Regions from separate parts of the Cytobacillus spartinae genome, predicted to be linked through region 1. Evidence: predicted binding sites of a transcription regulator. Region 1 holds the regulator's gene; each other region holds the start of a gene.
The links. Region 1 encodes Rex, which represses fermentation and respiration genes when NADH is low (regulators of the CRP and FNR family bind a similar motif). Its sites were predicted from a motif close to TTGTGAAATATTTCACAA; they were not measured.

Region 1 (5,508 bases):
GTATGAAATCCTTACCACAGCAAGTATTGGGATCTCCTTATACCCAACAGATGGCGAAGATGTGGAGTCATTGATTAAACATGCAAATTTCGCTATGTTTAGGGTTAAAGAACTCGGGAATACGTTTTCCTTGTATTCACCTATTGTTGAAGATCTAACCTACGAAGAACTAGTATTTGAAAATGATCTTCGAAAGGCCATTGAGCGTAATGAGTTCATGGTATATTATCAGCCGAAGGTTAACGTTCAAACAGGAGAATTAACAGGCGTTGAGGCTCTCATTCGTTGGAACCATCCAGAAAAAGGACTTATCTCACCAGGAAAGTTTATTCCAATAGCGGAGGAAACCGGATTAATTGTTCCGATTGGAGAATTTGTTTTAAGAACTGCTTGTAAGCAAGTGACAGAATGGAAGAACAATGGTCTCCCTACTTTGTCTATATCTGTGAACTTATCTACTAGGCAATTTTTACAATCAAATCTTATCAATATGGTTGCTTCTGTCCTAGAAGAAACCGGGCTTGAGCCGCATTTACTAGAACTAGAAATTACGGAGAGCATGACAATAGATGTGAAACAGGCGATTCCGGTTCTAAATGATTTGAAAAAACTTGGAATTAAAATAAGCATTGATGATTTTGGAACTGGATACAGCTCTCTCAACTATCTAAAGGTACTACCTATCGACCGTCTAAAGATTGATCGTTCCTTTGTAAAAGATATTGCAAGCAATCAGGCAAATGCTGCGATTGTTTCGACCATCATTACAATGGCACAAAATTTAAACCTACTAGTTATTGCAGAAGGCGTAGAGGAAGAGGATCAAGTAGTGATTTTACAAAAAAATAACTGTACTGAAATACAAGGTTATTTCTTTGGACATCCCCTTCCCCCTGAAGAACTAGAAGAGAAAATTGGCGAGATTCAAGTTCGAGCGATTAAGTGGGCTAAACAACCGACAGAGATAAGTTAACACATTAAAGTGGCCATCAGAATTTTACTTCTGATGGCCTTTATTGTTTATATTTCCTCTTCTAAAATCTGTTCAGCCTGCTGGGCTTTTTTATAAGCAAATCTCGAAATTAATATACTCACTTCGTACAGGATTAGTAGCGGCACTGTAACCATCATATGAGATAAAAGCTCAGGTGGCGTAATAAATGCTGCTATGACAATCAGAATAAAGTAAGCGTATTTTCGAACCTTTGCCAAGTACATAGGTGTCACAATTCCTAATCGCGTTAAAAACATGATAATAACGGGTAGCTGAAACAGTAATCCAAATGGAATCGTCAATTGGAATAGGAATTGAAAGTACTCATTAATTCCAATTACCTGATTAATATCTAATCGGTTTGCGATTCTCGTCATGAATTCGACGACAAATGGAAACAAAATAAAATAAGAAAAAGCAATACCACTAATAAATAGAATAACGGATATTGGAATGTAGCTTAGCGTCACTTTCCTCTCTTTTTCATACAAGCCGGGACTTATAAAAGCCCATAATTGATATAAAAGAAAGGGTGAAGTCATAACAAATGCAATCAGAAAAGCAAATTGCATATAAATCTTGATTGGATCTGTCAGACGAAACGCATTCATCGTAAGTTCTTTTGCTTCATCAGCTTTCTGCAAATAGACGATTAACGGCTCCGCAATAAAGAAACTTGCAATTGTTGCAACGAAGAAGAAAACGACCGAAATAACAAGCCGTTTTCTTAACTCGCCAATATGTTCAAACATCGTCATATCTTTATGACTCATTGTATTTCATCCTAACATCACATAAAAATAAGTATTCACCGTACATATAAATTAATAAAGGATAAAACTTATGAAAATCTGGAATTAAGCTCACCTTTATTTGTATAAAAATTTAATTTGTGTCGCTCTTATTTTCTTTTTTTGTATCGTCATCATCATCTGCTAAACCTTTAGTAGCGTTTTTAAATTCACGTAAAGTGTTCCCTGCTGCTTTACCTAGCTCAGGTAACTTCTTAGGACCAAATATTAATAAAGCAACGAACACAATAAGTATGAGGCTTCCCATACCGATATTCATCATCCTGCCTCACCTCCCTCATTCTATCATAACGGATTTATTACTATCTTCAACTATTTTATATTGGTTAATTCTTTTTGCACTTTACTAGATTTTCGTGATTTTATTCACTATCCTCGGCTTCAACGCCATAGTGCTTCAGAAAATAAACAAGTGATTGCAATTCAACAGCTAAATCAATATGATGGACCCTAATGAAAGATGGTACTGTTAACCTTGCCGGTGTGAAGTTTAATATTCCCTTTACATTAACTTGTACAAGACGATCTGTAATGGACTGGGCAAACGTCGATGGAACCGTCAGAATAGCCACTTGAACATCTTCCTTCTCGATTACCTTCTCTAAATCATCCATATGGTGAATAGGAACATCGCCTATACTAGTACCTACTTTACCGTGGTCAACGTCAAAAGCGACTTCAATTTTTGTATTATTATTCTTTAAGAAATTGTAATTTAAAAATGCTGTACCTAAGTTACCTACACCGATTAATGCTACTTTCGTTAACTCATCTTGATCTAGCGTTTTTCGGAAGAAAGATAGTAGATAATTTACATTGTATCCATAACCCTTTTTCCCTAAAGCTCCAAAATACGAAAAATCCCTTCGGATTGTTGCTGAATCTACTTTCACCGCTTCACTTAACTCAGCAGAAGAAACTCTTTGTTTTCCTGATGAGTGAAGGTTTTTTAAAAATCGATAATATAGAGGTAACCGCTTTGCCGTTGCTTGCGGAATCTTCATTGTTTCATTATTCATCCGAAATCCCCCGCCCGTATTTTAATTGGCTTATTTTAATCTATCTTCTCTTTTAAAATCCCCATTTTTACCGCCAGTTTTTTCAACTAGATAGGTTTTACCTATCACCATTCCTTTATCTACAGCCTTACACATATCATATACAGTCAAAGCACAAGCAGATGCTGCTGTTAGCGCTTCCATTTCCACACCCGTGTTCCCTTTTGTCTTTACAGAAGCTGCTATGAAAAGGGTGTATTGATCCTCTTCTTGTTCCCATGTGAATGAAATGTCAATCCCAGTCAAAGGAATAGGGTGGCACATTGGGATAATCTCTGATGTTTTTTTACATGCCATAATTCCAGCCACTTGCGCTACAGCTAGAACATCTCCTTTTTTCATCTCATTATTGGTAATTCGATCGTAAATCTCTTTATTTACCGTTATACTAGAGTTAGCAATGGCCGTTCGAACTGTCTCTACTTTATCACTCACATCGACCATTTTCGCTCTACCTTCATTATTAAAGTGGGTAAATTCCCCCATCTTACAACACCTCACTCAAATCATACACTATTTTACCCATTCTGTAAGTAAAGATTGTACTATCCTTCACAATAAAAGTTTACTACGGCTTTGCGTAATATTGATAGTTAACAGGAATTCGATTCCTTTCATTTACTTTTATTGCTCTACTCCTTTTATTACGTTAAACTAACTCTAGAAATATAGAGGTGAAAGTTATGATATTACTGCAAGTGAACCAATTATCAAAATCATACGGTGCTGACCCTATTTTAACGAATATAAAGCTAGAAGTGCAAACGCGTGACCGAATTGCTTTAGTAGGTAGGAATGGAGCGGGGAAATCAACTCTACTTAAAATCATTGCTGGGCATATGTCTAAAGACAGCGGGGACATTATTAAGCCAAAAGAGGTAACCATTGGTTATCTTGCTCAAAATACCGGTTTAGAGTCAGGTCTCTCCATTTGGGATGAAATGCTTACTGTATTTGAAAACCTTAGACGCCAAGAGAAAGAACTCCGTAAACTCGAAGAAGCCATGTCTGACCCTTCTTCCTTTCAGTCGAGTGAATACGAACGGATTCTAAAAGAGTACGATCTATTGCAAGTTCAATTTAAAGAAAATGGTGGTTATCAGTACGAATCAGATATTCGTTCTGTTCTTCACGGACTTAACTTCCATTCCTTTGATTACTCGACTAAAATAGATAGCTTAAGCGGTGGGCAAAAGACAAGATTAGCTCTAGGTAAGCTGCTATTAAAAAAGCCTGATATTCTAATCTTAGACGAGCCGACAAACCATTTAGATATCGATACGCTTTCCTGGCTTGAGCAGTATTTACAAGGATATCATGGAGCCATTTTAATTGTTTCCCATGACCGATATTTCCTAGACAAAGTCGTCAATCAAGTATACGAGATATCCCGTAAGCAAATTACAAAGTTTACTGGAAACTATAGTGCTTACCTTGACCAAAAAGCAGAGAATTATGAACGTGATATGAAACAATATGAAAAGCAACAAGAAGAAGTAGCAAAGCTTCAGGATTTTATTCAACGAAACCTTGCACGAGCTTCAACAACTAAAAGAGCTCAAAGTCGACGCAAAAAGCTCGAAAAAATGCAATTAATGGATAAACCTCTCGGCGATGAAAAGTCAGCCAACTTTTCTTTTGAAATCGAAAGACAAAGTGGCAATGATGTACTTAAAGTTGAGGATCTTGCTATCGGATACAACGGTGAAAAAGTATCCGAACAAATCTCTTTCCGTCTAACAAGGGGAGAAAGCATCGCTCTAGTTGGACCAAATGGGGTTGGAAAATCAACTCTTTTAAAAACCATTGTTGAGACACTTCCCTCAATTTCTGGTGAAATCCATTATGGTTCAAATGTAGGAATAGGTTACTATGACCAAGAACAGGCTAAACTCACCTCTAATAAAAGGGTACTAAATGAACTGTGGGATGACTATCCACTAAAAAATGAAAAAGATATTCGAACCATCCTAGGTAACTTTTTATTTTCAGGCGATGATGTATTAAAAATTGTTTCATCCTTAAGTGGTGGAGAAAAAGCTAGATTAGCATTGGCCAAACTTATGATGCAAAAGGCAAATTTCTTAATATTGGACGAGCCAACCAACCATCTAGATTTAGATAGCAAAGAGATACTAGAAAATGCATTGATTGACTACCCCGGAACAATTCTATTTGTATCTCACGACCGTTATTTTATTAACCGAATTGCAACAAAGGTTCTTGAACTAAGCAATAATAAAGTAGCAGAATTCTTAGGTGACTATGATTACTACATTGAGAAAAAGCTAGAACAGGAAGAACTAAAGGCATTAGAAAGTAAAGCCAATTCTCTTAATTCTTCTTCCGCTTCTCATAGTCTAGAAAAAACAAATTACCAACAAGATAAAGAAGCAAAAAAACTGGAAAGACAGCGTAAAAGACGTATAGAGGAATTAGAAGATTTAATCGCTAATCTTGAGGTTGAAATTGAGCAATATGAAGAATTACTATGCCAACCGGAAGTTTTTCAAGACCATGAGAAAGTATTAGAAATTAATCAAAAAAATGAAAACGCAAAAGAAAAGCTGGATCAGTTAATGGAGGAATGGACGGAGTTAGCTGAGGAATAGTTTTTCAAAGTCTTAATCAAAATCACTATGTA
Region 2 (5,508 bases), on a different contig from region 1:
TCAAAAATCAAAAAGATGTTCTCCTTTTACGAGAAGGTATTCAGGAAATGATTGGGGAAGCCCAAGAACTAGGATTAAGATTAGCGATTGCTTCCAGTTCTAGCCGTAAGTGGATTACAGATTTTCTTGACCATTTCGGACTAACGGAGACATTTCCTATTATTAAAACGAAGGAAGATGTGGAGAAGGTTAAGCCAGATCCCGCGCTTTATTTAAAAGCTGTTGAAGCATTAGAAATAGAACCAAGTGAGGCAATTGCTATTGAGGATTCAGTTAACGGTTCCATAGCAGCGATTGAGGCAGGTTTAACATGTGTGGTTGTCCCAAATGAGGTGACACAGTTTTTAACCTTTCATGAAAAAGCTCTTCGATATAAAGCGTTTTCCGAAGTATCGTTTAAAGTCTTATGTAAATCATAATTTAGTTCGAATTGAGAAAGCTGCACTTGTATGCAGCTTTTTTCTGTATAAATTATCTGGAAAATTATGATAGACTATAATAGATGGGGGGAGATGGAAATTAGACTAAAACCATTCTTAATCATATTAGGCGTACTTTTACTTTCTTGGGCAGGATCGTATCTTTATTATGATTATACTAAGCTTGAGAAGCCGCTATTTTTTAAACATTATTATGACTTATCTATGGATGAGGATGGATATTTCCAACTTTATTATGCAAAGGATCAGTATGATGATCGAAGGGTCATAAGTATCAGTTTTCCTGAGGAGCCTGAAGTAATGATGTCTGTAGAGGAAGGACATCCATACGATGTTGGTAAGTATAAAGTGCAGGAACTCTTCGTAAAGTTTCACTACCCAGAGTTTGATAGAGAAAAAGTGATTCACACAAATACACTAATTGTTTCTTATTCTGATGGATTTCAAGAAACGGTTGATATAGGAGATTTATATATAACTAAGTTTTCTAATCCCGACAAGCGGTATATTGAGTTTATTGCAGGGGGAAGCGGAGGTAACCAAGATTTTTATACGGTTCAAGCAGTTGAGGATTTTACTCTCCAAACATTATCCCATGCCTTCGAAAGGATTACTAATGAGCATTTAGTAATTGAGATTGATACAGACCAGACAAGTATTGAGAAGATGGACCAACGTAAAAAGGAAAATCAAAATAGAGATATCAATACGGATGAGACATTCGCTGTGGGAAAACCTGGAACGCTCCCAATGGATATTAAGCAGGGGGATTATTTAAAAATAGTATCTCATTTCAAGAAAACAAATATTGCAGGATATTATCTATCATTTCCTTTAACAGCCCGTGTAAATCAGGATGGAAAAACAAGTGAGATGGAGACGAGTCTTATTCGTTACCAGCCATCTTGGGAGCAAGGCACTCTTAAGAACTACATTAAGGAAATGAGGGATAAAGAATGAAGAAAGAATTAAAGAAGCTGGCATTTGGTTTCCTCATAGCTTTTCTAGACTTTCGATTAGGAACATTCAATATTCTACCAGATATAATCGGTTATCTTATGATCTATAGTGCCCTTTCAAATTTTTCTCCTACCGAAAACGGGAGGTTAGCAAAGGGAGCAGCTTTATTTCTAGCAATATTTTCATTGCCAGATATCATTATGCCACCACAATTGACCCTTGACCACATGGGTACAATTCATTTCGGGTGGCAATTATACACCTCTGTTTTGCATTTGGTACAGGTGTTTCTTGTCGTGAACGTACTAAAAGCACTTAGTATCATTGTAAATGAGCAGGGTTTTTACTCAGAGAAAAAGTGGCTTGAGAATTTTGGAAAAGTGTACTTGATTGTTAATCTTATCTTAATTTTTATGGGACCAGTAGGTTATCTATTTTCGTTCGAATTGCTCTTTTTAGTTGGCTTTTCCTTTATCGTAGGGTTCATTATCCATGTTATTTTTATTGTTCGGCTATTTCAGATTCGAGCAAAGGTTTTTAAATAAGGCTCTTTTCGTAAACTTTGTTGCTTTTTAGATACTTTAAACTGTTTTTAAATGAACTATGGTGCTGTTTTCTTATTTTTGGGAAGAAAAGATGCCACGAAGTTGAATAGAATACGTGTTAGAGAACATATACGAATAGCAACAATCTATGCGAAAACAGCCTTAAATAAATTGATATTACAAGTTTTTTGTCAAAAACGACTAGGAAGTAATTCTACTTTCTAGTCGTTTTTTTTTGTTAATACGATGAGTATGGTAGTATGTGATATATTTCACATATTTTTCAAAAGTTACTCGAAAATAATAATCTTTTCAATTATATAATCAAAATTGTAAAGGATGGAAATTTAATAGGTTGCACAATTTCCATCATACATATATAAGGAGGGAATTATGATGCATAAGTTAAAATTAATTGTACCCTTTGTATTTGCTATATTTGTATTAGTCGCATGTAATACTTCTGATGATGTATCTACTGAAGAGGAACCGAAAGAAAATGATAAAGAACAAACTGAGGAAGTTACGGTTGATCAAGAATTGGAAGAAGCGAAGAATAGATTTGTAGCTCTTGGTGCAATGCCAATTCCAGCTGAAAATCCGATGACTGATGAAAAGATTGAACTTGGAAAGCAATTATACTTCGATGCACGATTATCAGGAAATAATAAGCTTAGCTGTGCTTCATGTCATGCTCCTGGAGCAGGATATGGGGATGGCTTAGCAACCTTTATTGGGTTTGAAGGCTTCGAAGGACATAGAAACAGCCCAACGGTTATTAACTCTGGGTATTATGAAGAATATTTCTGGGATGGTCGTGCTGGCAGTTTAGAAGAGCAAGCGCTAGGGCCTATTCAATCCGAAGTTGAAATGAATCAAAACTTAGATGAACTTATTACTGAATTAAATAGCGTACCTGGTTATGTAGATAGCTTTGATCATGTGTTTAGCGAACAAATAACAGCAGATAACATCGCAAAAGCCATTGCTGCTTTTGAAAGAACAATTGTTGTTACAGATACTGCCTTTGACCGTTACTTACAAGGTGAGGAAGATGCCATTTCTGTAGAAGCAAAAGAAGGGATGAAACTATTTGCTGGAAAAGCAAACTGTATCTCTTGTCATGCTGGTCCACTTTTATCCGACCATAATTATCACAATCTTGGGATGGGCGGAGACGATGGACGATTTGCTGTTACAGGTAATGAAAATGATAAAGGCAAATTTAGAACATCAGGATTACGCGGTGTTGCCCACACTGCACCATTTATGCACGATGGAAGTCTTGCTACACTTCAAGAAGTCGTAGAATACTACAATACTGGTGGGGGAGCACATCCAAATAAGAGTGTCTTAATGCAACCTCTATCTTTAAGTGAGACAGAAGTAAGTGCTTTAGTTGCATTCTTAGAAAGCATGAGTGGAGAACTTCCAATGGTGAAAAAACCTGATCTTCCACAATAATATATGATTCAAAAAGCTGTGGGTTTAATATCCACAGTTTTTTTGTTTGTACTGTAATTTTTATAAACTTAAATAATTTAAGTTTAGTTGTTTAGGACAAATTTTACACGGGAAGAAGATTATCACAACATTAAAATATCGGCCTGCGAGCCGTTCAGATAAATGGAGCGTCCACAATGTATGTGGGCGCTCTTTCGATAGGATTTATCATGAATTATCATGCCCTAATCTAACGCAAAGCAAAGGAATCTGTGTCATCAATTTACTAAAACCATAAGAAAAGATACCTTGTTAAAAATCAAAGACATCAATATTTTTGAATATTGGTGGAGAGTCGATAAACGGAGAATGACAAACGATCTGTTCTAGTGTAAATGGATGTTCGAACTCAAGCTTAACTGCATGAAGTGCTTGGCGGTTGTAGGTGCTTTCTCCTCCATATAATGAATCACCTAATAACGGGTGGCCGATGTGACTTAAATGAACTCGTATTTGATGGGTACGTCCAGTATCCAGTGAGCACTTTACTAAGGATATTTTGTCTTGTATGTACGTTCTAACGACACTGAAATGTGTTACCGCATGCTGACCTGAAGGAGATACTCTTCGTCTAGTCGGATGATGGCGATCCCTTCCAATTGGTTCATTTACAGTACCCTTCTTCTTTTTTAGAATTCCACTTACTAAAGCGGCATAAGTTCTTCTTATAGATCGCTCTTCAAGCATTCTATCTAATATTGAACCTGCAAGCTCGTGTTTTGCAAAGAGGACTGCTCCGGTAGTGTCCTTGTCCAAACGGTGAATATGTTTTACTTTTCGCTGCTCTCCCTTTGCTTGTAGGTGAAAGGCGACAGCATTGGCCAATGTATTGGTTTGTCCAGACTCGTTAGGATGCGTGTCCATATTTGCTGGCTTATTCACGATAATCAAGTGCTCATCCTCAAATAAAATATCTATATCGTAATAGCTAGGGGTTACTCCAAACTCTTTTTCAGAAAAACATTTAATTTGAAGAAGATCTCCTAACCCCATTCCCTTATTCCAATTAGGTGATTCCCCATTAAGTAAGACTTCTTTTTGCATACGTAATTGATGAATTAGTTTTTTAGGGGCTTTCCATCTATCCCTTAAAAGTTCATCAATGGTTAAACCTTGCCACTGTTCCGCGATTATAATCTCGAGCCATTCTCCAATCTTCTTAGTGGAAATCATCTTATTTCTCCTTTGAATAAATTCAATTTTATCCTGAGCCTCTAGGTTAAATGTATTAGGTTAAACGAACCTAGCTTTGATTAAGCTAGTTCAATGGTTGGACAGAATTACCATCAAAATAAGTGTAAGTTTTATGGTATTCTTATTTTATATTGCACGAATTGATAATCGGATTTAAAAGGGTGGGTTTTCCAGTGAAGGTTGTTTTTGCATCTACACCAGACCAAGAAGAAGAGATTAAAGTACTAGTTAGTCAATTTTACATGACAATCTTTCCACTTTACTTCTCGGATAAAGATATTAAAGAATTCGAACGGTTAAAGGTTTTACATACTTCTACAAGACATTTCGAATATTTTGGGACTTTAAAGGAAGCATACCAAGTCATTACAAGCTTACAAACGATTATTTCTATTTTAGAATCTTCCGAGCCACAACCAAAATACAAATCCCTTTTCCAAAAAAATGTGCGGATCTTAAAAGATTACGGATTATTTTTCCCGTTCGACTTTAATCAATTTCTTGAAGCGAAAAACATTAAAAACGATGTTTTTAGTGTGTACACAAAAGCTGCAAACGAATTACTTGTATAGTACATAATGAAACGCCTGCAAATTTGCAGGCGTTTTGTTTTTTAATAAGTTACTTTGAATTCTCATTAAACCAATCTTCAAACACCGCTTCTTCTTGGTAACCTACAATTCTTGCTACTTCTTTACCTTCTTTGTATTGAACGATCGTTGGTGTTTCGCTAACGTTGTATTGATTCCAGCCGTTATCAAATTCTAAAAGATTAAATTGGACTAGGTCAATTTCCATTTCTTTTGATAATGGATCAACAATTGGAGTAGTTCTTTGACAGTGAGAGCATGTAGGACTATAAAAAT
Region 3 (5,508 bases), on a different contig from region 1:
CCTTAAGAAGGTGAATATAGTAATGGATACTGTGAAATTAAACAACTTATCAGAAAAGCTCCTTTCATACATGGACTTTATTGAAGGGAGATATCAAGAAGCAAGAAAATCTCAAGAAAAAGGTGATTTTTATACAGAGGTCAAGCCTTTTGCTGATGAGGTAAAAGCTATAAATGATGCGTGGAAGGAAGAAGCAGCCTCTTGGGTAAGAGTTGAGCGACCAAAGCATATTCATTTTAAACAGATTGAGTCTGCTTATGATCAAATTGAAATGTTATCTGTTCAAGCTTTTTACCCAGAAACTAGTCGTACACGCTTCATTAATTATCTTCAATCCGTTAAATATATATTAAAGGTTATGGTGGATGAGCTAAAATTAAACCTTTAACGTGGTAAATTGTCCTGAAACGAATAAAAAAATAGACTGAAAACGAACTCGAGTATTCGAGTCTGTTCTCAGTCAAAGAAACTCACTCAAGGAGTTCCTTTTCATTTTAGTCATTAGTTCTCGATGAGGGAATTTTCTTTATACTCGTCTGGGATTGTAGCACCTTGAGATTCTAAGTCACGAACAAGCTTCCTATAATCACTAGTTGAAATTTCGTTGTAGATATAAGCTTTTTTCGCAAAGTCTAACAATTCATTTACACTTTCTGGTGAGTAGTTTTTAAGCTTAATAAATTTTTGATTTAGTTCGTGAACATTCATGCTAGTATCCTCCTCATCTTTTCTGAAAATAAAATTATGATATAAACATAAAAAGATATTATGTGTATACATCGTAACATGAAAAAATAATTATCCTCGTTTTTAAAAAATTGAAACTTCCGACAAGATTTACTCTTCTATGACAATATTCTTTTTCCATTTCTAACTTATGTTTAACTATTTCCCTCAGCATCCACTTCCTATTGAAACAGTAGCCCATCTCTCATTCACCTTTTAGGCGTTTCACTCATATTCTAAAGTAGTGAAATAGATGAAGGAGGAGGTCTGTCCATGTTTGGCCGAAGTAATAGAAAAGCCTATTTTACTCCCATACAATATCCGATCTATAACGACGGGTATGTACAACAAATAAAAAGTCATGGTCAGAATTACGTAAGACAATCGCCTTATTCAAATTATTCCTTTAATCAGCAGCAGGGAGCTCACCCATACTATTTTCAACAAAATCCTTACAATCAAATGCAACAAAGTAGCTTTCCTAACTCGAATATGCAAAATCACATGAACTATATGTATCCTCCATTTGGTGGGGGAAATCAGCCATTCCCTCAAGCTGGTGGAGAAATGAACGGGTATCCTCAGAATGGGATGAATTCATATTATCAACAGTATCAAGGAGGAAAAAAACATTCTCAGTCTGTACTACAAAACCCACTACAAGAGGAGGAGTCTTACTTTGGTGGGGGAAATACGTATTATGAGAACCAAATGCCCTATATGAATCCATACCCTAAAGCATCATTTATCCCAAGACCACCGTCAGGAATTCAATCGATCATGAATTCTTTTAAGGGTCAGGATGGTTCCTTGGATTTTAATAAAATGATGGACACTGCAGGAGCGATGATGAATGCAGTTAATCAAGTCTCAGGGATGGTGAAGGGGCTTGGAGGAATATTTAAGGTATAGGGTCCCCTATACCTTTTTGCATTTTATTAAGTTTGTGATTGTTCATTATGAATGAAGGGACCTTCAGAAGATGGCAGGTTATAACAATCTCTGTCAAAAAAATGGGATTGTTAAAACATCTGATTTTGCTCTTTTGTTGTAAACAAAGGCTCTTTTCGTAAACTTTGTTACTATTTAGGTACTTTAAACAGCTTTTAAACTGATTATGGTGCTGTTTTCTCTATTTTGGGAATAATAGGTGCCACCAAGCCGCATATAATTCGTGTTGAAGACCATATACGAATAGCAACAACTTATGCAAAAACAGCCTAAACAAAAAAGCAGGGAAGATCCTGCTAGATATTAATGGGATAAACTCTCATTAAAGGAGCGTTAGTCCGTGCTAATATTAATTCTTTTTCCTTTTTGTCTTGGAATACGAATTTTTAACAACCCATCCTGATAGGAGGCTTTTACTTTACTTTCATTGATAGGCTGTGAAAGACCAACAGATCTACTCATTTGTTGCATCGATTGCTTTCTTCGATAAACTCGATTCACATCATCTTCCTCAGTGACTATTTCATTGTTTTTTACGGTAATCGTCAAATAATTATCTAGTACATTGATATATATTTGCTCTTTTTTAATACCTGGAAGTTCAGCTGTCACCACAATTTCATTTTCTTGCTCAATAACATCAATCGGAAATGATGCAAAGGGAGTTCTGAAAAAATCATCGATACTTTGTAAAAAGCCTTTAACGGGCTTTTCATGAAAGAAATCATTCATAGATTTCATTAAATCCCCAAAAGGCTCATGTTTATTTCTCTTATTAGGACCACTTGGAAGATTTGAAGACATCCTATCCACTCCTCTCAACACAAAATCATTCACCATATTGTATGCAAAAATACATAGGCGGTTCATCATTGGCATTGGAAAGAACATAAGATAAGGGCTTTTAAATTTTGAACAAATTTTGACAACTCATAATAATGTGATTTGCATCACACTTAGAAGTTAGAAAGGAAGGTATGCTGTAACAGTAATAAAGATTTGAAAGAGGGGATATGAAATGTTTTGTTATCAATGTGAACAAACGCCAAGCGGGGGATGTAAAGTAATTGGTGTTTGTGGTAAAGATGAAACCATCGCTAGTTTACAAGATACAATTATTTTTGGTTTAAAAGGGATTGCAGCTTATCGTACACATGCAAACCAACTTGGCTATACAGATCCATTCGTTGATGCAACAACACATGAAGCATTATATATGACATTAACAAATTCAAATTTTAATGTACAAGAGCATATTGATATGGCAATGAAGGTTGGTCAATCAGCTGTTCGTATCATGGAAGTACTTGATGAAGCACATACGAAACTACTTGGAATTCCTCAACCAATCCGTGTATCTCAAAACAAGGTGGAAGGGAAGGCCATTATTGTAACGGGGCATAACCTTTTTGCACTAGAAGAGTTACTAAGACAAACAGAAGGTAAAGGAATTAATATCTATACTCACTCTGAGATGCTACCAGCTCACGGCTATCCAGCTTTGAAGAAGTATTCACACCTAAAAGGGAATATTGGAAAAGCTTGGTATGACCAACGTAGATTATTTGAAAAGTTTAATGGAGCTATTTTGGCGACAACAAACTGTGTAATGCCAATTAAAGGTACGTATGCTGATCGCATGTTCTCATATGAAGTAGCAGGATTAGAAAATGTTCAAAAAATTGTAAATGATGACTTTTCTCCATTAATTAATCGAGCATTAGAACTTCCAGAAGCGAATATTGAGTCAGACGAGACTTTATTAACAGGATTCCATCACGAAACTGTCCTTGGGTTAGCACCTGAAGTGATTGCAGCTGTCAAAGAAGGCAAAATCAAGCGTTTCTTCGTTATCGCAGGATGTGATGCACCGGGGAAAGGTGGAGATTACTATCGTGAGTTAGCTACGTCTTTACCACCAGAGACGGTTATCTTAACAACATCTTGTGGTAAATTCCGCTTTAACGATGTGGACTACGGGACAGTTCCTGGGACAGACATCCCACGTTATATTGACTTAGGACAATGTAATAACTCAGGATCAACTGTTAAAATCGCAATGGCACTTGCAGATGCATTCGAGTGTGAAATAAAAGATCTTCCTGTAAGCATTGTTCTTTCATGGTTTGAACAAAAGGCAGTAGCTATTTTACTTGGATTATTTAGCTTAGGAATCAAAGATATCCGTATTGGACCTAAGCCTCCAGAGTTTATCTCAGAAGGAGTTATGCAGGTTCTTCAAGAGACATTTAATTTAAAGCTGATTGGAACTGCACAAGAAGATATGGCTGATATGCTTGGCTTAACTAAAACCGAATAACAAAAAAGAAACCGTAGATGTTCATCTGCGGTTTCTTTATATGTGAAATCTAACAGAAGCGTATCCTTCTATAATAACTGCTCCAGCAGAACCTCAGGATTAAATGTCATATCCCCACTCCCGTCTACTTCAATCAGACCATCTTTTTTCATCTTAGTGAGGGTTCGACTAACCGTTTCTCTAGTAGTGCCAATCATATTTGCTAAATCTTTATTGGTAAATTCCCCTCGTAGCAATAATTGCCCATCGCTTAGCTCAATTCCATGCAATCTAGCGAGTCTAATAAGAAGTTTGATGATTTGTTCGTACGTATTATTAAGAACTTGAGCTTCTAGACGTTCCTGAAGGTCAACAATTTTTTCCCCTAACACTTTAAAAACCTTGATACAAAGCTCTGGGTTCTCCAAAAGAACTTTTTCGAATTGAAGAATCGGGACTGCGACAAGGCTTGCATTTTCAATTACCTCAGAGTACGCAGGATAACCTCCTTTTCTAAAGAAGCCTACGTGAGGAAACATTTCTCCTTGTTTTAATATAGCGACAATCTGCTCTTTCCCATTGATATCACTTTTATATACTTTAATTTTACCGTGGTGAATAAAGTAAACATTTTCAATGGGCTCGTCTTGCATAAATACATGACTACCTTTTTTATAGTCCCTTGAAATGGAGATTTCCACGATTTTGTCCATCTCAGAGGGACTCAAGTTTTTAAATAAGGAAAACTCTGATAGTACTCGTTTAATTTCATCTATTTTCATCGTACACCTCTAGCTCTATTTACTATATTTATTCTATCAAAAAAAGCCGTTTATAACGGCTTTCCATGAAAAAATTAAATATATTGTACTTTTTTCTTGAAAAAGTTTTGTAACCCTTGTGCAAATAGATTGAAGGTAAAAATAGCATAAGTCATAGCAAGAGCAGAATAGAATGGGATCCAGATCGGGCCCCTAACATCTTCGAATGCCTCCATCAACATCATCGGCCAAGAAATTGATTCGTTTATAACCTTATACATTCCGCTTTCAAGTTGGATTAACTCTTGTAGAATATAAATTCCGATAAAGCCAAGTTGGCCCAATAAAAACATAACTCTTCCTAAGTCAGAAATCATATACACTAGTATTTTTCCATACAGAAAGGGCAAATAATAAGTTCGGAATAATGTAAATGAAGAGGATCCAGAACTAATTCCACCTTTTATATACTCTTTTGACGATATTTCATCAAACTCAAGTTTAATCATATCTGCAGCCCTTGCTACTTCCACTAAAGCGATGATCATAACTAGATAATGTGGCCTAAAATCATTAAATAGAATCGGTGGAAGGGTTGCAATTAGAATGACAATGATGATGGTTGGAATATAAGAGAACAGCCCATTCATCCAATTTAAAAAATGATGAGTTCCTAGTATTTTTTTATGAGCAAAATAAGATAAAGGAATGGCAAATAGGTAGCGAATGACCGTAATTAATACAACCATAAGCAAGGTTTCTTTTGCCCCC
Region 4 (5,508 bases), on a different contig from region 1:
CGTCTGTTAAGCTACCACCCACAATCCGAGCGTCCTGTCCTACCTCAACAAACACCACTAAAATTCCTGTGTCCTGACACATAGGGGCATGCTCAGCACGTGATAACTCTACATTCTTAACAATTTTCTCTAAGCTGTATTTACCAAATTGAGATTCTTCTGTTTCTACTGCCTTTTTAAGTAACTTTTCTACGTCTTCTGGTAGATTGCATGCTGCATCTATGCTTAGTTCCTTCACTGTTTGAATAATTTGCTCTACTGAAATCTCTCTCATGGATGAACCCTCCGTTTTTACTAGCTCGCTTTATAAATTTTTACAGTCTCCGTTATTACAGTTGGAATTTCCTGTTTCCCACACTTACTACAATTGAAAACTGGAATTTTCAATTCGTAATCATCGTCCGCCCCGTGGAAATACTCTATAGAATTACTTTTTTTCACATCAGCATGACAGCAACTAGATTTCATGTTATTCCCTCCAAGTAATCTCGAAGTCTATCAACTATTAAAAGCAAATAGACTTCGAGGTTTTTAAAAGAATCGTTTTACCATAATCCAAGAACTTTCCACCAAAGACCTCCAACCAGTGCCCAAATAATAATGTGAATGACGGATATCGCAAATCCGATGGACCACCATTTATTTTGAGACACATAGCCTGATCCGAAGAAAACTGGTGCTGGACCGGAACCATAGTGTGTTAAACATCCGAACAAGTTTCCAAAGAATCCTAAGATTAATGCCGTCAACATTGGTGGTGCTCCAGCTGCAATCGCTACTGCTAAAAACGCCGCATACATGGCACTTACGTGTGCTGTTGAGCTTGCAAAGAAATAGTGAGAATAGAAGTAGATCAGCGCTAAAGCTCCAAGTGCCATAATCCAAGACATTCCACTTACTGCGCCACCCATTAAATCACTGAACCAAGGAATCATCCCTAAAGTGTTTAAGAATGAAGCCATCATAACTAGTGCCGCGAACCAAACTAATGTATCCCAAGCGCCTTGTTCTTTTTTAATATCATCCCAAGACAACACGGATAAAAGTAAAAGTACAGATAAACCAATTAAAGCCGTCGTTGTTGCGTCAATATTGATTTTGCTACCGAAAATCCATAAGCCTAAGATTAGTACGAATACTGAGATCATGCTCCACTCTGATTTCTTTAAAGGACCCATTTCTTTTAACTTCTGCGTGGCAATTTGTGCCGCTGCAGGAGTCTCTTTTACTTCAGGTGGATAAACTTTGTAGATGAACAACGGAATCACAATTAAGCTCACTAGACCTGGAACAAGCGCGGCTAGTGCCCAGCCACCCCATGAAATAGCGACTCCAGCTTCACCCGCAATGGTTGCTGCTAAAGGATTGGCTGCCATCGCTGTCATAAACATCGCGGATGTGATCATGTTTCCTTGGAAAGCGGTTTTCGTTAAGAAAGAACCAATTTTTCTCTCAGATCCGTCTTCAGGGTCTGATCCGAACGTTTGTGATAGGGATTTAATTATCGGAAAGATAATCCCACCACCACGTGCTGTATTACTTGGCATTGCTGGAGATAAAATTAAATCACTGACTAAAAGTGCATAGGATAGACCTAATGTTTTCTTTCCAAACTTCTTAACAAACATATAAGCAACACGATTTCCTAATCCTGTTTTGATAAAACCTCTTGAGATAAAGAAGGCGATTACGATTAACCAAATGGTTGTATTTTGAAAACCACTCAACGCTTCCTGAGTCCCTAATGTACCTGTTAAGATAACAGCTGCGATTGAGAGGACTGCCACTCCGCCCATTGGTAAAGGTTTTATAATTAATCCCACAATCGTAGCAACAAATATTGCGAATAAGTGCCATGCTTTTGGATCTAATCCCTCTGGTGCGCCAATAAACCAAATGATTGCTCCGACTGCTAGAGTAATGAGCAACGAGATAAAATTAACCTCTTTGACCGCTTTTTTCTCCTGTGGATCTTGATTCTGTGGTGGACTTTGATACTGAAGTTTTCGTACCGCTCCCATTTTTTCCACTCCCTAATTTATTAATGAAGGCTGTTTTCGTATTGATTGTTGATCTTCTGAATTGTGACTCTAACTCGGGTAAAACATTTCTTCATGGCAATAAATTTCAGCGCCAGAATCGTTTAAATACTTCCTTTTTACCAAAAGCAACAACGTTTACGTAAAGAGCCTTGATAAAAGACAGGTGTGCTTAGCACCTCTGCTTATGTGAATATCTTCACACAGTTTTCCATTATCGTGAAATACCGATTTTCTATAGTTTTATAGCTAAAACCTATAAGTGAAACATTTCACAAACTTTCTCTTTTTAAAATCACACTCAAAACCTGAACTACCTGTTGGTTAAATGATTGTGATTCATTATTGTGCCTTTTTAATATTTTCATCTTTGAAATAATGACTAAAAAATTCAATTACTTTCTTGCACTCACTTGATAACTGTCTTCCCTTTTTCCATGCTAGACCAATGTTTATTTTTAGTGGACTCTTCAAAGGAACTGCCACAATGTCATGATGATCTTTCACATACATATCCATTAATAAAGATATGCCTAAGCCTTTCCCGACCATTGATCGAACGGTCTCAACCTTGTCAGATGTAAAAATAATATTGGGTTGAACATTCGACTTTAAACAGTGATTTAATAACATATTGTGATGAACGTATTCTGCTGTCATCATCACAAATCTTTCTTCTGCTAAGTCCTTACAATCTATTACCTTTCTAGAACTTAACGGATGACCTTTTTGCATACAAATGACTAATTCATCCTGAACGAAAGGAATCATATCTAAGCATTCTGATGATTGAGGCAGTATGATAAACCCCATCTCTAACTCGCCAGTTTCAATGAGATTTCTAATGGCGACAGAACCCTTTTCAATGACATCAAACTGGATATTCGAGTATTTTTGCTTGAACTCAATGAAGACGTTTGGAAACATCTGTGCACCAATCATGGGTGGAAGTCCGATTTTTACAACCCCATTATCTGACTCACTGACCTCACATATCGCTTCATTCATGTTTGCAAGGATTGTAACAATTCTGTTTAAGAATAGTTCCCCCTTGTATGTAAGAGAAACATTCTTCGTTGTCCGTTCCAAAAGCTTTACACCTAATTCATCCTCAAGCTTATGGAGCGAATTTGAAATGGACGGCTGTGAAACATGTAAGCATTCAGCTGCATGTGTAAAGCTCTTGTGTTTACTCACTTCTACAAAGTACTCTAATTGTCGTAGCTCCATGTAGAACACTCCTCTATCAGTTTTGCACAACTACTTCTCTCTATTTACCGTCATTATATTTTTTTTAAGAGCTTTCGATGGATTAAGTAACTTTTGATATCGTTATGTAACTAATGTAAGTGGATTTTTGTAACAGAAAGTTCATTAGGTACTGACAGTGATAAAATTAAGCATAAGAACTTGATTAGTACCCGAAACGTATAAAGAGGATGACTCAATAGATCATAACTAGATTTGGAGTATAATAATCACAAAAAAGAGGTACACGAATATGTTAAATCTTCGTGTACCTCTTTGTTTTGGGTAGAATAGTAACTTATCATAATGACGTATCTTTCTGATTGCTATGGCTTTGTCCCCTAAATTTTGCTTCATAGTTTGGTTGTAATGTGCAGCATGACCCTATTATTTTTTAGTCTTTTTATATCTCATTTTCTGCTAAATTTTCTGCTTTTAACAAGATTAAGATATTCCCATCCAAACTTGCAATTCTAATCGAGGAATCAGTGTTACATCTTCATTTATAAATCATCCTAAATTGTTAAAACTTAAGAAATATTTACGTAATAATTTAGACATAAATTTCTAGTAGTCTATATTCATTGGGACAATGAGATAGGTTATCTGACGCACAAAATATGAGCTACCTTCCTCACAGTCCAATAAAGAAAATATTAAGTGACAAGGGAGGTTCTCCCTGTCAGGAGGGTCTAGGATGAATTTTATTAAACGAGCTTTGTTGAGTGTAAAAGCGAGAAAAGGAAAAAGCCTACTACAGATATTCGTGTTTTCTGTTATTTGTGTTTTGGTACTAGCTGGTCTTTCTATTCAAACGGCGGCTCAAAAATCTGGGGAGCTTGCCAGACAAAAGCTTGGAGCGGATGTCACTCTTCAAGTAGACATGGAGAAACTACGGGAGAATATGCAATCCCAACAGCAATCATCAGGTGAACGAGTACGTTTTCAATCTACACCCCTTCCAGTAAACTCAGCAGAGGAATTAACATCTTTCCCACAAATTAAAGGGTATAATTTTTACTCTTCCACAACCGCATTGGCTACAACTTTTGAACCGATTGAAAGTGCCGAAGAAGCTGTGGAATCAACGGATGAAAGTACCGACAGTAATGTGACACAGGGTCAAGGTAGGTTTAGAGGAATGGCTCAAGGTGATATTTCAATCCAGGGTGTTACGTATACAGATTCCACAACAGAATTTATGGACAGAACATCGACTTTAGAAGAAGGCGAGCACATTACTTTAGAAGATATAGGAAAAAATGTGGCTCTTATTGAACAGACTCTTGCGGAAGAAAATGATTTAACAGTTGGCGACACGATAACGGTTACCAATCCTTTGGACGACTCAATTACAGTAGAACTTTTAGTAAAAGGAATTTATTCTACAACCTCAGTTGGTTCGGATCAAGGAATGAATTTTACTGCACTAATTCCATACAACAAAATATATGTTCCGTATACGACTGCAGCTACGTTAAAAGGAACGGAATACGAAGGAACGATCGATAGTGCTATTTACTACATTGAAAATCCTACAGAAATGGATAGCTTTATAAATCAGGCTCAACTAGAAAGTAGCATTGATTTTGATACGTTCAAACTAGATGCTAATGATCAACTTTATCAACAGATGGTTGGTCCGATTGATAATGTGGCTAACTTTTCAAATAACATTGTTTATCTTGTCTCGATAGCGGGCGCAATTATTTTAGGTTTAATCATCATGATGTCAATACGTGAACGAAAATATGAAATGGGTGTGCTTTTAGCAATCGGTGAACAACGTTGGAAGCTTGTGGGTCAGTTTATTGTTGAAATTTTAATTGTGGCGGCAATCTCTTTCGGAATTGCAACATTTAGTGGTAACGCCGTTGCTAACCAAGTAAGCGATCAGTTGTTAAATCAAGAATTACAGACAGCGGAACAGACAAATACACCAGCATCATTTAGAGGTAGAGGAATGTTCGGAGGAGGAATGGCAGGATTGCAAGCAGGACAAACTCAACAAGTCGAGACAATCGAAGACTTAGACGTGAGTGTAACTGCTGATGACTTAGGATTATTAGCCATAATTGGAATACTTATTGCAATCTTATCTTCTCTTCTGCCAACGTTCTCGGTGATAAGACTTCAACCGAAAACAATTCTGAGCAGACAAGATTAATTTTCAAAAAGGAGATGATTACAAAATGACGTTGCTTGAATTAAACAATGTTAG

Region 2: the regulator Rex is predicted to act here: its motif matches at 2,206-2,223, upstream of ACFYKX_RS21405 (cytochrome-c peroxidase).
Region 3: the regulator Rex is predicted to act here: its motif matches at 2,616-2,633, upstream of hcp (hydroxylamine reductase).
Region 4: the regulator Rex is predicted to act here: its motif matches at 2,300-2,317, upstream of ACFYKX_RS13075 (anion permease).

Annotation. Positions count from the first base shown of each region.
Region 1 covers NZ_JBIACK010000022.1:3,824-9,331, reverse strand. The annotation lists gene ACFYKX_RS25755 (EAL domain-containing protein) at 1-973, shown strand, start outside; gene tatC (twin-arginine translocase subunit TatC) at 1,021-1,767, opposite strand; gene ACFYKX_RS25745 (twin-arginine translocase TatA/TatE family subunit) at 1,880-2,068, opposite strand; gene ACFYKX_RS25740 (redox-sensing transcriptional repressor Rex) at 2,169-2,825, opposite strand; gene moaC (cyclic pyranopterin monophosphate synthase MoaC) at 2,856-3,350, opposite strand; gene ACFYKX_RS25730 (ABC-F family ATP-binding cassette domain-containing protein) at 3,548-5,476, shown strand.
Region 2 covers NZ_JBIACK010000013.1:116,713-122,220, forward strand. The annotation lists gene ACFYKX_RS21390 (HAD family hydrolase) at 1-419, shown strand, start outside; gene ACFYKX_RS21395 (hypothetical protein) at 513-1,400, shown strand; gene ACFYKX_RS21400 (hypothetical protein) at 1,397-1,945, shown strand; gene ACFYKX_RS21405 (cytochrome-c peroxidase) at 2,339-3,409, shown strand; gene ACFYKX_RS21410 (RluA family pseudouridine synthase) at 3,701-4,621, opposite strand; gene ACFYKX_RS21415 (YhcU family protein) at 4,816-5,214, shown strand; gene ACFYKX_RS21420 (thioredoxin family protein) at 5,264-5,508, opposite strand, start outside.
Region 3 covers NZ_JBIACK010000008.1:173,005-178,512, reverse strand. The annotation lists gene ACFYKX_RS16465 (YppE family protein) at 23-388, shown strand; gene ACFYKX_RS16460 (YppF family protein) at 502-708, opposite strand; gene ACFYKX_RS16455 (YppG family protein) at 1,000-1,638, shown strand; gene ACFYKX_RS16450 (Hsp20/alpha crystallin family protein) at 2,011-2,481, opposite strand; gene hcp (hydroxylamine reductase) at 2,696-3,997, shown strand; gene ACFYKX_RS16440 (Crp/Fnr family transcriptional regulator) at 4,066-4,758, opposite strand; gene ACFYKX_RS16435 (peptide ABC transporter permease) at 4,833-5,508, opposite strand, start outside.
Region 4 covers NZ_JBIACK010000005.1:237,612-243,119, reverse strand. The annotation lists gene ACFYKX_RS13085 (fumarate hydratase) at 1-274, opposite strand, end outside; gene ACFYKX_RS13080 (hypothetical protein) at 295-468, opposite strand; gene ACFYKX_RS13075 (anion permease) at 546-2,021, opposite strand; gene ACFYKX_RS13070 (LysR family transcriptional regulator) at 2,382-3,269, opposite strand; gene ACFYKX_RS13065 (ABC transporter permease) at 3,985-5,454, shown strand; gene ACFYKX_RS13060 (ABC transporter ATP-binding protein) at 5,480-5,508, shown strand, end outside.